DNA from 2 places in the Streptomyces sp. 1331.2 genome. Region 1 is predicted to be linked to the other one. Evidence: riboswitches for the same ligand, from Rfam matches in the RefSeq annotation. Region 1 holds a riboswitch; the other holds the start of a gene.
The links. Region 1 has a riboswitch for cyclic di-AMP ahead of CRP52_RS03760 (M23 family metallopeptidase). Riboswitches for the same ligand answer to the same signal wherever they lie in the genome.
Positions count from the first base shown of each region.

Region 1 (7,605 bases):
TACGCCGTGATCCGTGCGGTGCCGAGGGTCGAGCGCGGGGAGTGCGTCAACGTGGGGGTGCTGCTGTACTGCCGGCAGAGTTCGCACCTGGCGGCGCGCACCCACCTGGACCAGGCCCGGCTGTTGGCGCTGGACCCGGTGGCGGACGTGCACGGGGTGCGGCGGGCGCTGCACGGGATCGAGGCGGTCTGCCAGGGCGGCCCGCAGGCCGGGCCGGCGGCCGGGGACAGCCCCGGGCAGCGGTTCCGCTGGCTGACCGCGCCGCGCAGCGCGATCGTCCAGCCGGGGCCGGTGCACACCGGGTTGACCGCGGACCCGGAGGCGGAGCTGCGGCGGCTGTTCGACCAGCTGGTGCTCTGACCGCGGCTGCAGCTGCGGCCGGGGCCGCGCGCGGGTGCGGTGCGCGGGGGCGTCGGCCGGGAGAGGTGGGCGGGTGTGTGAGGCGGCTCGCCGACGGTTGCCCCGGTCAAAGCTTGAGTTGCTGAAGCACCTGGTCGTACTCTGACCCCATGGGTTCGACAGCGACGACGACCGTACCGACCAACGCCGAGCTGATGGAGGCCTTGGCCGCCGTCGGCGCCGCGTACTTCCAGGACTTCGCGGCGGCCGCGGCCCGGCACGGGCTCTCCTCCTCGCAGGCCAAGGCGCTGGGCGCGGTGCAGGAGCCGGTGCCGATGCGTGCGCTGGCCGGGCGGCTGGGCTGCGACGCGTCGAACGTCACCGGGATCGTGGACCGGCTGGAGTCGCTGGGCCTGGCCAACCGGGCGGCGGCGGCCGGTGACCGCCGGGTGAAGATCGTGGTGATCACGACCGAGGGCCGGGAGATCCTGAACCGCATCCGGAGCGAGATGGCCCGCACCCACCAGGCCTTCGAGGCGATGACCGACGAGCAGCGGATCGCCCTGCACTCGATCTGCGGGCAGGTGCTGCCCGTCCTGGCCGGCCGTACGGTTGCGCCGCAGTAGCGCCAAGGCTCTACGGGCGTAGCGCGTTGGCGGCTGCAGGGGGCGTGACCTCGGCTGTTAGGCTTGCGAAGCGTGAGCGCGAAGCCCCAGATCCCCAATGTCCTGGCCTCCCGGTACGCCTCGGCGACCCTGGCCCAGCTCTGGTCCCCCGAGCACAAGGTGGTCCTTGAGCGCCACCTGTGGCTCGCCGTCCTGAAGGCGCAGCAGGACCTCGGCGTCGAGGTCCCGGCGACCGCCGTCGCCGACTACGAGCAGGTGATCGACCAGGTCGACCTCGGCTCGATCGCCGCCCGTGAGCGGGTCACCCGCCACGACGTGAAGGCCCGGATCGAGGAGTTCAGCGACCTCGCCGGCCACGAGCAGATCCACAAGGGGATGACCTCCCGGGACCTGACCGAGAACGTCGAGCAGCTGCAGATCCGCCAGTCGCTGGAGCACGTGCGCGACCGCACGGTGGCCGTCCTGGTGCGCCTGGCCAAGCTGTCCGCCCAGCACTCCGAGCTGGTAATGGCCGGCCGCTCGCACAACGTGGCCGCGCAGGCCACCACCCTGGGCAAGCGCTTCGCGTCGATCACCGACGAGCTGCTGGTCGCCTTCCGCCGCCTGGAGGAGCTGATCGCCCGCTACCCGCTGCGCGGGATCAAGGGCCCGGTCGGCACCGCCCAGGACATGCTGGACCTGCTCGGTGGTGACACCGACAAGCTCGCCGAGCTGGAGCGCCGGGTCGCCGCGCACCTCGGCTTCGACCATGTGCTGACCAGCGTCGGCCAGGTCTACCCGCGCTCGCTGGACTTCGAGGTGCTCACCGCCCTCGTCCAGCTGGCCGCCGCGCCGTCCAGCCTGGCCAAGACCATCCGCCTGATGGCCGGCCACGAGCTGGTCACGGAGGGCTTCAAGGAGGGCCAGGTCGGCTCCTCCGCGATGCCGCACAAGATGAACACCCGCTCCTGCGAGCGCGTCAACGGCCTGGCCGTCATCCTGCGTGGCTACGCCTCGATGACCGGCGAGCTGGCCGGCGACCAGTGGAACGAGGGCGACGTCTCCTGCTCGGTGGTGCGCCGGGTCGCGCTGCCGGACGCCTTCTTCGCCTTCGACGGCCTGCTGGAGACCTTCCTGACCGTCCTCGACGAGTTCGGCGCCTTCCCCGCCGTGATCGAGGCCGAGCTGGACCGCTACCTGCCGTTCCTCGCCACCACCAAGGTGCTGATGGGCGCGGTGCGCGCGGGCGTCGGCCGGGAGACCGGGCACGAGGTCATCAAGGAGCACGCCGTCGCCTCCGCGCTGGCGATGCGCGCGGGCGCCCGGGAGAACGAGCTGCTGGACCGCCTGGCCGCGGACGAGCGGATCCCGCTGGACCGTGCCGCGCTGGACGCGCTGCTGGCCGACAGGCTCTCCTTCACCGGCGCGGCCGGCGCCCAGGTCGCCGAGGTGGTCCGCCAGGTGGAGGCCGTCGCGGCCGCCTACCCGGAGGCTGCCAAGTACGCTCCGGGCGACATCCTCTGACGGTTCGTCAGTTCTCGGACGAGGGCCCCGCTGCCGGACCGGTGGCGGGGTCCTCGTGCGACTGGACGTGGCCCGGGTCGAACGGCGGGGTGGTGGTCCCGCAGGGCCAGTCGCAGCTCGGCTCGGCCACCGGACGCTCCTCGGCGGCCAGGACGTTGCCGCGGACGGTGGTGAAGGCGATCAGCCCGCCGGCGGCCAGCAGGCCCGCGCAGATCAGCATCGCGGTGTGGAAGGCGGAGTCCACCGCCGACGGCACCCGGTAGGCGTTGCCGCTCAGCCCGGCCAGCGCCGGGAGGGCGGCCACCGCGAGCAGTCCGGCCGCGCGGGCGGCGGCGTTGTTGACCCCGCTGGCGATGCCCGCGTGCCGGACCTCGACGGCGGCCAGCACGGTGGCCGTCAGCGGTGCGACCAGCAGGGTCATCCCGCAGCCCATCACCGTGACGGCGGGCAGCACGTCCGCCCAGTAGGAGGAGCCCGGGCCGATGCGCAGTATCAGCAGCACTCCGGCGGCGCACAGCAGCGGGCCGATGGTGAGCGGGATCCGCGGGCCGATCCGCTTGCCGAGGCGCCCGGCGCGGGCCGACAGCGCCAGCATCAGCACCGTGATCGGCACCAGTGCGAAGCCCGAGACCAGCGGCGAGAACCCGGAGACGATCTGCAGCTGCACCACCAGCAGGAAGAAGACGCCGCTGAATGCCGCGTACACGCACAGGGTGACCAGGTTCACGGCGGTGAACAGCCGGGAGGAGAACAGCCCGAGGGGCAGCATCGGCTCGACCGCGCGCCGTTCGACGGCCAGGAACACGGCGCCGAGCAGTACGCCGATCGCCCCGGTGGCCCAGACCACGGGGGACAGGCCCTCCCCGGCCGCGGTCAGCGCGTAGGTGAACGCGCCGAGCGCGAGCGCGGCGAGCACCGCGCCGAGCACGTCGAAGCGGCCGGTGGCGCTCTCGTCCCGGCTCTCCGGTACGGACCGGGTGGTGACGGCGATCACGGCGGCGGCGAGCGGCAGGTTCAGCAGGAAGATCCAGCGCCAGCCGGGGCCGTCCACCAGCCAGCCGCCGAGGAAGGGGCCGACCGCGGCGGCCACCCCGCCCAGGCCGGACCAGAGGCCGACAGCCGCCGAACGGTCGTCAGGATGGAAGACCGCCTGGAGCATGGCGAGCGAGCCCGGGGTGAGCAGCGCCCCGCCGATGCCCTGGACGGCGCGCGCGGCGATCAGCACCTGGATGTTCGGTGCGGCGGCGCAGGCCGCGGAGGCGACGGCGAACCAGACCACGCCGATCAGGAAGACCCGGCGCCGCCCGTAGCGGTCGCCGAGTGCGCCGCCGAGCAGGATCAGGCCCGCCAGGGTGAGCAGATAGGCGTTCAGCGTCCATTGCAGGGACGCGAGGGAGGCGCCGAGGTCGGCGCCGATGCGGGGCAGGGCGACGTTCACGACGGTGCCGTCGAGCATCGCCATGCTGGAACCGAGCACTGTTGCCAGGAGTACCCAGCGACCCTGTGCGGTGCCCAGGCGCAGGGTGCCGGCTTCGGAGGTGGCCACGGCCCGATCCTGCGCCCCGTGGGGCGTACGTGACAAGGCTCACCGGAGGGCGTGTCCGTCGTTGACGCTCGGTGGGTGGGGGGTTGCGCAGCGTCGTGGAGTTCGGCGCAGGGTCGTGGATCAGTGGCGCGGGGTGAATGGATTGTGTACGGATCGTGCGGCGCGACGTGCGGAGGGTGACCGGGGGGTGGGGGATGGTTGCCCGTTCAAGAGATCGACATTGCTTCACCCGAACGGATGGGTTTTAGTTCAGCGACCGCCCGGCCAGCCCGGACGGATCCACCGGGTGGAACGCCGAGTCCTGCCGCTGCCCGGTGGCTCGCACTGAACTCTGTACGGCAGGAGCGGGGGACCCACAGGTAAGTCGCCGGACCGGAGTTCGCGCCTCAGGGCGCGGGCGTCCAGGGCCGGCTCGGGGTGAAGCCGCGCATGCGGCCGGGCAACTCCAGCCCGAACCCGACAGCTCACCTCGCAGGCGTCGGAGAGGAAACTTCCATGCCTGCTCAGGCTCGTCGTATCACCCTGCCCCGCGCCGCCCGCATCGGCATCGCGACCGCCGTCACCGGCGTCTCCTTCGCCCTCCCGCTCGTGACCGCGATGAACGCCCAGGCCCACACGGCCCCGGTCGCCCCGGTCACCCAGGCCGCCGCCGGCACCGAGGCCAAGCCCGCCGCCGGCACCGAGGCCAAGCCCGCCGCCCAGGCCGCCGCCGCGCACGAGAGCTACCGCGTCGTCAGCGGCGACACCCTGTCCAAGATCGCCGACGCCAAGCGCGTCGAGGGCGGCTGGCAGGCGCTGTACGAGCAGAACCGCTCGGTCGTCGGCGCCAACCCGAACCTGATCTTCCCGGGCCAGCAGCTCGCGATCGCCGGCCACGCCGCCGCGCCGTCCGCGGACGCCGCCCCGGCGAAGCCCGCCGCGCCGGCCACCCAGGCCGCCGCCAAGCCGCAGGCCCAGCTGCAGGTCACGACCGAGGTCGCCAAGCCGTCCGCCCCGGTGCAGACCCAGGTGCAGACCGCCGCTCCGGCCCCGGCCGTGACGGCCGCTCCGGTCGCCGCCACCTCCGGCTACGTCGCGCCGCTGGCCCACCCCGTCCTCGGCGAGGCCTACGGCGTGGCCGGCTCGATGTGGGCCTCCGGCCACCACACCGGCCAGGACTTCGTCGCCTCCACCGGCACCCCGCTGCGCGCCGTCGCCAACGGCGTCGTGGTCAAGGCCGGCAACGGCGGCGCCTACGGCAACGAGGTCGAGATCAAGCTCGCCGACGGCAAGTACGCCCAGTACGCGCACCTCTCGTCGATCGGCGTGTCGATCGGTCAGACCGTCACCGTCGGCCAGCAGATCGGCCTCTCCGGTGCCACCGGCAACGTGACCGGCCCGCACCTGCACTTCGAGATCCGTACCGGTCCGGAGTACGGCTCGGACATCGACCCGGTCGCCTACCTGCGCGCGCACGGCGTCGCGCTCTGACCTGTCGGGGTCTCAGGAACCACCGCTGCTGCGGAGCGAATCGATCCTCCGGGATGGTCATGTCGGGTGACCGCTCGACCGGGTGATCGCCGCACGGCGGACATGGGCGCGGGACACGCCCAAGGCCGGCCCGGCTCGCGGGACACAACCCCCTCGCGAGCCGGGCCGGCCGCTGCCGTTTTCCGGCCTTCGGTGGCTGTGGCGTTCGGTGGCGTTCGGTGGCTGTGGCGTTCGGCGGCTGGCGTTCGGTCAGCCGCGGTGGGCGGGCTGGCCGTACCGGGCGGCGGACAGCAGGTCGTGCATCCGGTGGCCGAAGTCCTCGGTGTCGCGGGCCGGTTCGGGGAAGGCCAGGCGGACGTCTCGGTGGCCGTCCGGGTGGTCCAGGCGCAGCACCAGGCCGTGGCGGTCCAGGGCGAGCGGGCGGACGTCCGGGGTACGGGCGAGCAGGGCCGGGTCGAGCAGGCGGGTGAGCACGTCGAAAGCGTCGGCGTGGTCGTCGGCGAGGTGGGTGAGCAGTGCGGCCTCGTGCCGGGCCAGCGGGTCGGCGGTGGCGCGGGCGAGGTCGGCGGCGGTGATCGCGCCGGTGCTGTACGGGGTGGCGAGGACGGCGTGGGCGACGTCCACGTGCAGGTGGACGGTGAGGCCGTCGTCGGCGAGGTGGGCCAGGTGCAGCCGGCCGGCCAGGGTGAGGCGGGCACGGACGCGGTCGCGGACGGCGACGGGGGAGACGTCGGTGACGTCGAGGACGACGGCGAGGCCTTCGCCGGCCCGGGCGGCGGCCGCGGTGAGCGGGGCGTCCAGCGGGGCGCGCAGCCGAAGGCGGGAGCCGTGGACGGAGACCGGGGTGTCCAGGTCGTGGCGCTCGCCCAGGGCGCGGACGGTGAGCGAGGAGGTCGCGCCGAGGAGGCTGTGGATCCGTTCGGCGGTGGTGGGCTCGGGTGCCTCGGTGTCGCCGGGGGGCAGGCTCATGGACGGACCTCCAGTTGGTTAGGTGAGGCTAACCTAATGTCCGTTGAGGGGTGTGGCAAGCAGGCGTCCGCGGGGTGGTGAAGGGCCCGCCGGCCGTCGGGCCCTTCGGGGTGGTGGCACGAGTGGTCTTGCGGGGCGTCAGGAGACGACGGCCTGGGCGTCGATCTCCACCAGCATCGGCTCCTGCGGGAGTTCGACGAAGATCGTGGTGCGGCAGGGCTTCACGCCGCCCGGCTTGATGTTCTCCTCGATGAACTCGGCGTAGACCTCGTTCATCAGCGGGAAGTCGGCGCGCTTGGTGAGGTAGACGCGGAACATCACCACGTCCTCGATGGTGGCGCCGCCGGCCTCGACGATGGCCTTGACGTTCTCCAGGGTGCGCCGGGTCTGCGCCCGCACGTCGCCGGGGTGGAGGTACTCGCCGGTCGCCGGGTCCTGCGGGCCCTGGCCGGAGACCTGCAGGATCGGGCCCTTGCGGACGCCCTGGGAGAACATCCAGGCGGGGGCGGGGGCGCCGTCGGTGCGGATCTCGACCTTCTCGGCGGTCCGGGGGTGCTCGGAGCTCATGGGGTACGGGGTTTCCCTTCGGTGACTGACCGTCAGTTCTGGTCGGGGCGGCCGCAGTCGGCCGAAATCGCGCAGGCGGTGGCGAGCAGCTGGGGCAGGAGGTCCAGCACCTGCTCGTACGGCAGGACGACGTCCGGGACCGAGATCGAGGCGGCGGCGACGACCCGTCCGCTGGCGTCCCGGATCGGTGCCGCCACGCAGTTGATGAAGGACTCGTGCTCGGCGTGGTCCTGCGCCCAGCCCTGGGCGGCGACCTTCTCCAGCTCGGCGAGCAGTGCCTCGGGCGTGGTGAGGGTGCGTTCGGTGTGCGGGGTGAAGTCGATCCCGGCCACCACCCGGCGCCGCTCGGGCAGCGGGAGGTCGGCCAGCAGCACCTTGGAGACGGCGGCGCTGTGCAGCGCGGCGCGCAGGCCGATCCGGGAGTACATCCTCACCGGGTGGCGGGAGTCGAACTTGTCGATGTAGACCACCTCGCCGCCCTCGTACGCGGCCAGGTGCACGGTCTGGCCGGTGGCGGCGTTCAGCTCGGCCAGGTGCGGGCCGGCGATCCGGCGGATGCCGCGCTGCTCCAGGGCCAGGCCGGAG
Region 1 is NZ_OBMJ01000001.1:864,992-872,596, reverse strand. It holds gene CRP52_RS03780 (DUF3037 domain-containing protein) at 1-360, shown strand, start outside; gene CRP52_RS03775 (MarR family winged helix-turn-helix transcriptional regulator) at 510-965, shown strand; gene purB (adenylosuccinate lyase) at 1,038-2,468, shown strand; gene CRP52_RS03765 (MFS transporter) at 2,476-4,014, opposite strand; cyclic di-AMP (ydaO/yuaA leader) riboswitch at 4,327-4,507, shown strand; gene CRP52_RS03760 (M23 family metallopeptidase) at 4,510-5,484, shown strand; gene CRP52_RS03755 (DUF2470 domain-containing protein) at 5,734-6,453, opposite strand; gene CRP52_RS03750 (RidA family protein) at 6,592-7,020, opposite strand; gene CRP52_RS03745 (IclR family transcriptional regulator) at 7,053-7,605, opposite strand, start outside.

Region 2 (7,605 bases), 2.1 Mb from region 1:
CGTCGAGGCCGGGGGCGCCGCCGAGGTGGAGGCGAACTGGGAGCAGCTGAAGGCCGCGGAGAAGGCGGACCGGGAGTCGGTGCTGGACGGCGTGCCGGCCGGGCTGCCCGCGCTGGCGTACGCGGCGAAGCTGGTGTCGAGGGTGCGCCGGGCGGGCTTCACGGCGGTGCCGGACGAGCCGTACGTGCTGCCGGCGGAGCTGACCGCCGAGTCGGTGGGCCGGCTGCTGCTGGCGGTGGCGCAGCGGGCGCACGACGCCGGGGTGGACGTGGACGCGGCGCTGCGGGCGGCCGCGCGCGGTTACCGGGACGCGGTGCGCGCGGCCGAGGGCCTCGGATCGGAGTAGCGGGCCTCAGGCCGCCGTGGCGGTGTTCTCGGCCGGGCGGCGCTGCGGCGGGACGAGTTCCCCGATGGCCTCGCCGACGAGGACGACGAGTTCGGCGAGGCGTTCCAGGTCGAGGTGGGCGGGCAGGTCGGCGAGGGAGATGATGCGCTCGCCGTCCGGTCCGGCGACGGCGAACAGGTCGATCGGTCCGAGGTGCTTCTCCGCGGTGTCGACGAGGGCGGCGACGTCGCTGGGGCGGCGGATGTCGCCGGAGACGCCCACGACGGGGCAGCCCGGCCGGTCGAGTTCGGCGGCAAGGTCCTCGGCGATGCCGACGTGCTGGTCGGCGATCAGCATTCCGGCGGCGCCGGCCGCGGAGAACCGGCGGGCGAGGTCGGCGCCCGACCCGCCGTCGAGTACCGCGATGACGACGACTGACCCGCTGACCCGCATGGTCTGCTCCTCCCTGTGGGCGGCACCGCACCGGCGCCCACGCGTACTGCGGAGGATCGTAGGCAGTTCCTGACCCTCCGCAACAGGGATTACCCCGCAGGTGACCAGGCTCACGCCGCCCGCCCGGCCAAGAGCTGTCCAAGAGCTGTCCACGGACCGTCCACGTACCGTCTGCGGGTCGTCCACGGAGCGTTGGCGCGGCCGTCGCCGGAAGGGCGCGCCCGGCCCGCCGGGGACGCACCGGATACGGTCGACCCATGCCTGCTCAGCCCGACTCCGCCCGGCCCGCCGCCGCCCCGCTCGACGCCTCCGCGCCGCAGCTGTTCACCTGGGAGTTCGCCGCCGATCCGTACCCCGCCTACGCCTGGCTGCGCGAGCACGCCCCGGTGCACCGGACGACGCTGCCGAGCGGGGTGGAGGCCTGGCTGGTGACCAGGTACGCGGATGCCCGGCAGGCGCTCGCGGACGGCCGGCTGTCGAAGAACCCGGCGCACCACAGCGAGCAGGCGCACCGCACCGGCCGGGTGGGCATCCCGGGGGAGCGGCAGGCGGACCTGATGACCCACCTGTTGAACATCGACCCGCCGGACCACACCCGGCTGCGCCGGCTGGTGTCGAAGGCGTTCACCCCGCGCCGGGTGGCCGAGTTCGAGCCGCGGGTGCAGCAGCTCACGGACCGGCTGATCGACGGCTTCGCGCAGCGCGGTTCGGCGGACCTGATCCACGAGTTCGCGTTCCCGCTCCCCATCTACGCGATCTGCGACATGTTGGGCGTGCCGGCGGAGGACCAGGACGACTTCCGCGACTGGGCCGGGATGATGATCCGGCACGGCGGCGGTCAACGCGGTGGCGTGGGGCGGGCGGTGAAGCGGATGCGGGCGTACCTGCTGGAGCTGATCCACCGCAAGCGCGCGGACCTCGGGGACGACCTGATCTCGGGCCTGATCCGGGCGAGCGACCACGGCGAGCACCTGACGGAGAACGAGGCCGCGGCGATGGCCTTCATCCTGCTCTTCGCCGGCTTCGAGACGACGGTGAACCTGATCGGGAACGGGACGTACGCGCTGCTGCGCAACCCGGAGCAGCGCCGCCTGCTGCAGGAGTCGGTGGCGCGCGGCGAGCGGGGGCTGCTGGACACCGGGATCGAGGAACTCCTGCGCTACGACGGGCCGGTGGAGCTGGCGACCTGGCGGTTCGCGACGCGGCCGTTGGCCATCGGCGGGGTGGACATCCCGGTGGGCGATCCGGTGCTGGTGGTGTTGGCGGCGGCGGACCGCGATCCGGCCCGGTTCGCGGACGAGAACACCCTGGACCTGGCCCGAACGGACAATCCCCATCTGGGGTTCGGGCACGGCATCCACTACTGCATCGGCGCCCCGCTGGCCCGTTTGGAGGGGCGTGCCGCGCTGGCCACGCTGCTTTCCCGGTTGCCCGATCTGCGGCTCGCGGAGAGTCCGGAGAATCTGCGCTGGCGGGGTGGTCTGATCATGCGTGGGCTGCGGGAACTTCCGGTCGAATTCACGCCGGAGAGCCGGTCCCCGCACGCGCCGCCGGCGGCCTCGACACGCTGACGCGGTGTCGCCGACGGGCCCTCGACGGCGGTATGAACGCCCATCAAACCGGACATAGCGACGCCGTTGGTAGGCGATCGGCCACGCGCCGTAATTTCTGTGTGATATCTGCGATATGAGCTTGTGATCGGTCTGATGTTCTGTCTACTCTCCCTGGAGTTCGCAGCTGCGGACCTCGTGCGCGGAACGCCGAATCCTGCCCGCCGCGTCACGGGAAACCGACCAGAACCCTGGGCAGGGGCGGGGGAACCAGGTTTGTTGCCGTCCTCCCACGGCTTGGGGTGAAGCCGCCCGAGCGGAATCTTTTCCGCACACGGCGGCCGGGCCACCTCCCGGTCCGAACCCGACAGCTCACCTCGCAGGCGTGCGGAGAGGGACCTCTTCATGCTGCTCGTTGGAACTGGCCGTCACCGTCGTCGTACCCAGGCCGAGAAGGCCATCGCCGTCGCCGGTGTGGCCGGCGTCGGACTCGCACTGCCGCTCCTCACCGCCACCGGCGCCTCCGCCGCCCCGGCCTCCACCTGGGACTCCGTCGCCCAGTGCGAGAGCGGCGGCAACTGGAGCATCAACACCGGCAACGGCTTCTACGGCGGCCTGCAGTTCACCTCCGGCACCTGGAAGGCGTACGGCGGCACCGCGTACGCGCCGCAGGCCAACCAGGCCAGCAAGGGTCAGCAGATCGCCGTCGCCGAGAAGGTGCTCGCCTCGCAGGGCCCGGGCGCCTGGCCGGTCTGCTCGCAGAAGGCCGGTCTGACCAAGGGCGGCGCCCCGGCCTCGGTGGACACCTCCGCGGACGCCAAGCCGCAGTCCGCCGCCAAGCAGCAGACCCCCCAGCAGACCGCCAAACCGCAGGCCGCGAAGCCCGCCGCCAAGTCGGCCCAGAAGCCGGTGCAGCAGTACACGCCGAAGCACGCCGCCCCCCAGCAGGCCGAGAAGCCCGTCGAGCAGTCGGCGCCGCAGTACACGCCGAAGCACGCCGCTCCCCAGCAGGCCGCGCCGGCGTCCGGCCACGACTACACCGTCCGCTCCGGCGACACGCTGTCGACGATCGCCGCCGCCCAGGGCGTGTCCGGCGGCTGGCAGGAGCTGTACGCGCAGAACCACGCCACCGTCGGCGGCGACCCGGACCTGATCCTGCCCGGCCAGGTGCTGCACCTCGGCTGAGCCGAGCCGCCCGGGCCGACCCGCCCGGGCCGTCCCCCGGCGCGACGCGCGGAGGGAGCCGGTACGTCCGGCCCCCTCCGTCCGCGTTCGTCGGCCTCGTCCGCCCCGGTGCGACGAAGCTGGGACAAGCAGGTGAACTACCGGTGCGTAGCGGGGCCACACGCTGAGACGGAACCGAGGCCGACGTGGCCCCGGGAGCCCGGGCGGCTAGGCTCTGGTCCGTAACGACTCCGCAATCGTCCCGCCGACAGCACCAGCGTCAGCCGGACCTGCTTCCGCAAGGAGATGCCTCGTGCCGTCCATCGATGTCGTCGTAGCCCGTGAGATCCTCGACTCGCGCGGCAACCCCACGGTCGAGGTCGAGGTCGGCCTCGACGACGGCAGCACGGGTCGTGCCGCTGTCCCGTCGGGTGCCTCCACCGGTGCCTTCGAGGCGCTGGAGCTGCGCGACGGTGACAAGAACCGCTACTTCGGCAAGGGCGTCGAGAAGGCCGTCCTGGCCGTCATCGAGCAGATCGGCCCGGAGCTGGTCGGCTACGACGCCACCGAGCAGCGCCTGATCGACCAGGCCATGCTCGACCTGGACGCCACCCCGGACAAGTCCTCGCTCGGCGCCAACGCCATCCTGGGCGTCTCGCTGGCCGTCGCGCACGCCGCCTCCGAGGCCAGCGACCTGCCGCTGTTCCGCTACCTGGGCGGCCCGAACGCGCACGTCCTGCCGGTCCCGATGATGAACATCCTCAACGGCGGCTCGCACGCGGACTCCAACGTCGACATCCAGGAGTTCATGATCGCCCCGATCGGCGCGGAGTCCTTCTCCGAGGCCGTCCGCTGGGGCGTCGAGGTCTACCACACCCTCAAGGGCGTGCTGAAGGAGCGCGGCCTGTCCACCGGCCTCGGCGACGAGGGCGGCTTCGCGCCGAACCTGGACAGCAACCGCGAGGCCCTGGACCTCATCACCGAGGCCATCCAGAAGGCCGGCTACGTGCCCGGCCGCGACATCGCGCTCGCCCTGGACGTCGCCGCCTCCGAGTTCTACGAGGACGGCGCCTACCAGTTCGAGGGCAAGGGGCTGACCTCCGCCGAGCTCATCGAGTACTACGCCGAGCTGGTCGCCTCCTACCCGCTGGTCTCCATCGAGGACCCGCTGGACGAGTCGGACTGGGACGGCTGGAAGGCCATGACCGTCAAGCTGGGCGACAAGGTCCAGCTGGTCGGCGACGACCTGTTCGTCACCAACCCGCAGCGCCTGGCCAAGGGCATCGAGACCGGCACCGCCAACGCGCTGCTGGTGAAGGTGAACCAGATCGGCTCGCTCACCGAGACCCTGGACGCCGTCGAGCTGGCCCAGCGCAACGGCTACCGCTGCATGATGTCGCACCGCTCCGGCGAGACCGAGGACGTCACCATCGCCGACCTGGCCGTCGCCACCAACTGCGGCCAGATCAAGACCGGCGCCCCGGCCCGCTCCGAGCGCGTCGCCAAGTACAACCAGCTGCTGCGCATCGAGGAGATCCTCGACGACGCCGCCGAGTACGCCGGCCGCGGCGCCTTCCCTCGCTTCAAGCACGAGGGCTGAGCGGCCACCCGGTAGCGCACGCCTGACCGGTGCCCCGCCGTTCACCCCGTAGGGTGGACGGCGGGGCACCGTCGCGACCAGGAGGGGACACCGGAGATGGCAGGCTGGAGGATCCCGGGCTTGGCGGCCCGGCCTCGGTTCACGAGCCGGGCGACCGTCCTCGTCCTGGTGCTCTGCTCGCTGGTGGCGATCCTCGCCTACCCGACGCGGCAGTTCATCTCCCAGCGCGCCGAGATCTCGGCCCAGCGGGCGAAGGCCGACCACGCGCGCCAGCAGGTCGAACAGCTGCGCCGGGACAAGGCCCGCTGGCAGGACCCGGAGTTCGTCAAGGCGCAGGCCCGCGCCCGGCTGCACTACGCGGTGCCGGGGGAGACCCCGTACATCGCGGTGGACCCGGCCGGCCAGGCCTCCGCCAAGCCCTCCTCGTCCGCGGCCGGCGCCGCCGCGTCCGGCGGTACGGCCGCCGCCCAGGCGAGAGCCGCTGCGCCCTGGTACGCCAGCATCTGGGACTCGGTGGACGCCGCCGACACCGCCGCGGCCGCCCCCGCCACCCCCCTTCCGCTCCCACCGTCCCCCGTTGGAGACACCTCCCCCCATGACCACTGAGAACCACCCCACCGTCTCCGACGCCGACGTCGCGGCCATCGCCGCCCAGCTCGGCCGGGTGCCGCGCGGCCTGCGCGGCGTGGCGCACCGCTGTCCCTGCGGCAACCCCGACGTCGTGGAGACGGCCCCCCGGCTGCCGGACGGCACCCCGTTCCCGACGCTGTACTACCTGACCTGCCCCAAGGCCGCCTCGCTGATCGGCACCCTGGAGGCCGACGGCGTGATGAAGGAGCAGAGCGCCCGGCTCGCAGAGGACCCGGAGCTGGCCGCCGCCTACCAGAAGGCGCACGAGGACTACATCGCCCGGCGCGACGCGATCGAGGTGCTGGAGGGCTTCCCGAGCGCCGGCGGCATGCCGGACCGGGTGAAGTGCCTGCACGTGCTGGTCGGCCACTCGCTGGCGGCCGGCGAGGGCGTCAACCCGCTCGGCGACGAGGCGATCGGCATGCTGGAGGACTGGTGGGCCAAGGGCCCGTGCGTCTCCCCGGCCGAGGTCCAGGCCGCCGGTGAGCGGGTCGCCCGCAACCGCGCCAAGGACCAGGACCACGAGGCCGTGATCGCCGCCAAGCAGCAGAAGGCCGCCGAGCGCGCCGCCAAGAAGCGCGCCGCGGCGGACGAGGCGGCGCAGGACGCCGACGGGCAGCAGGAGCCGCAGTGACCATGACCCGCGTCGCCGCGATCGACTGCGGCACCAACTCGATCCGGCTGCTGGTCGCCGACCTGGACCCGGAGACCGGGGAGATCACCGACCTCGACCGCCGGATGATCGTCAACCGGCTGGGCCAGGGCGTGGACCGGACCGGCCGGCTGCACCCGGACGCGCTGGCCCGCACCTTCGCGGCCTGCCGGGAGTACCAGGAGATCATCTCCGGCTTCGGCGTCGGCCCCGAGCGGGTCCGCTTCGTCGCCACCAGTGCCTCCCGGGACGCCGAGAACAGCGACGAGTACGTCAAGGGCGTGCGCGACATCCTGGGCGTCGAGCCCGAGGTGGTGAGCGGCGAGGAGGAGGCGCGGCTGTCCTTCCTGGGCGCCACCAAGGAGCTGACCGGCGGCCCGTTCCCGGGCCCGTACCTGGTGTTCGACCTGGGCGGCGGCTCGACCGAGTTCGTCCGCGGGACGGTCGACGTGGAGGCGGCGCGCTCGGTGGACATCGGCTGCGTGCGGCTGACCGAGCGGCACTTCGGCGGTGCCGAACTGCCGTCCGCGGAGCAGATCGCCGAGGCGCGGGCGCACGTGCGGGCCGAGCTGGACAAGGCCGAGGAGGTCGTGCCGCTGACCGGCGCGGCCACCCTGGTGGGCCTGGCCGGGACGGTCACCACGGTGTCCGCGATCGCCCAGGGCCTGCCGGGCTACGACTCGGCGGCGATCCACCACTCGCGGCTCAGCCGGGAGCAGGTCGCCGGGATCGCCGCCGAGCTGCTGGCCGCGACCCACGCCGAGCGCGCGGCCATCCCGTCGATGCACCCGGGCCGGGTGGACGTGATCGCGGCCGGCGCGCTGGAGCTGCTGGAGATCATGGAGCGGACGGGCGCCGCCGAGGTGGTCGTGAGCGAGCACGACATCCTGGACGGGATCGCCTGGGGTATTGCCCCCTGACGCTCCGCACGGCTTACCGGACCGGCCCCGGCACCCCTTCCGGGGAGCCGGGGCCGGGGCGCGCCCGGGCGCGTGCGGAAAAGTTCGTGAATTTCTTCACATGGCGATCGAGCCATTCGCCGCACCGGCCCGCCCGCTACGTCCGAATTGTGGGACCGAAGGCCCTCCCCTGACAGGGCCCACTGGATCGCAGGTCAGGGCTCGCCTGAGGTTTGAAAATCGAAATCATCTGCGGGAACCCGGGCCCTGTACGGATCGTTGCTGCTCAGCAGGGTGGTGCTCCGGCGCACGTTCGCGAGGGGGTGCACAGG
Region 2 is NZ_OBMJ01000001.1:2,979,201-2,986,805, reverse strand. It holds gene CRP52_RS12565 (MazG family protein) at 1-346, shown strand, start outside; gene CRP52_RS12560 (SDR family NAD(P)-dependent oxidoreductase) at 353-778, opposite strand; gene CRP52_RS12555 (cytochrome P450 family protein) at 1,036-2,349, shown strand; cyclic di-AMP (ydaO/yuaA leader) riboswitch at 2,560-2,728, shown strand; gene CRP52_RS40465 (LysM peptidoglycan-binding domain-containing protein) at 2,734-3,513, shown strand; gene eno (phosphopyruvate hydratase) at 3,806-5,092, shown strand; gene CRP52_RS12540 (FtsB family cell division protein) at 5,213-5,698, shown strand; partial or broken gene CRP52_RS12535 (DUF501 domain-containing protein) at 5,670-6,203, shown strand; gene CRP52_RS12530 (Ppx/GppA phosphatase family protein) at 6,359-7,294, shown strand.
Region 2: another riboswitch for cyclic di-AMP. It lies ahead of CRP52_RS40465 (LysM peptidoglycan-binding domain-containing protein); the one in region 1 lies ahead of CRP52_RS03760 (M23 family metallopeptidase).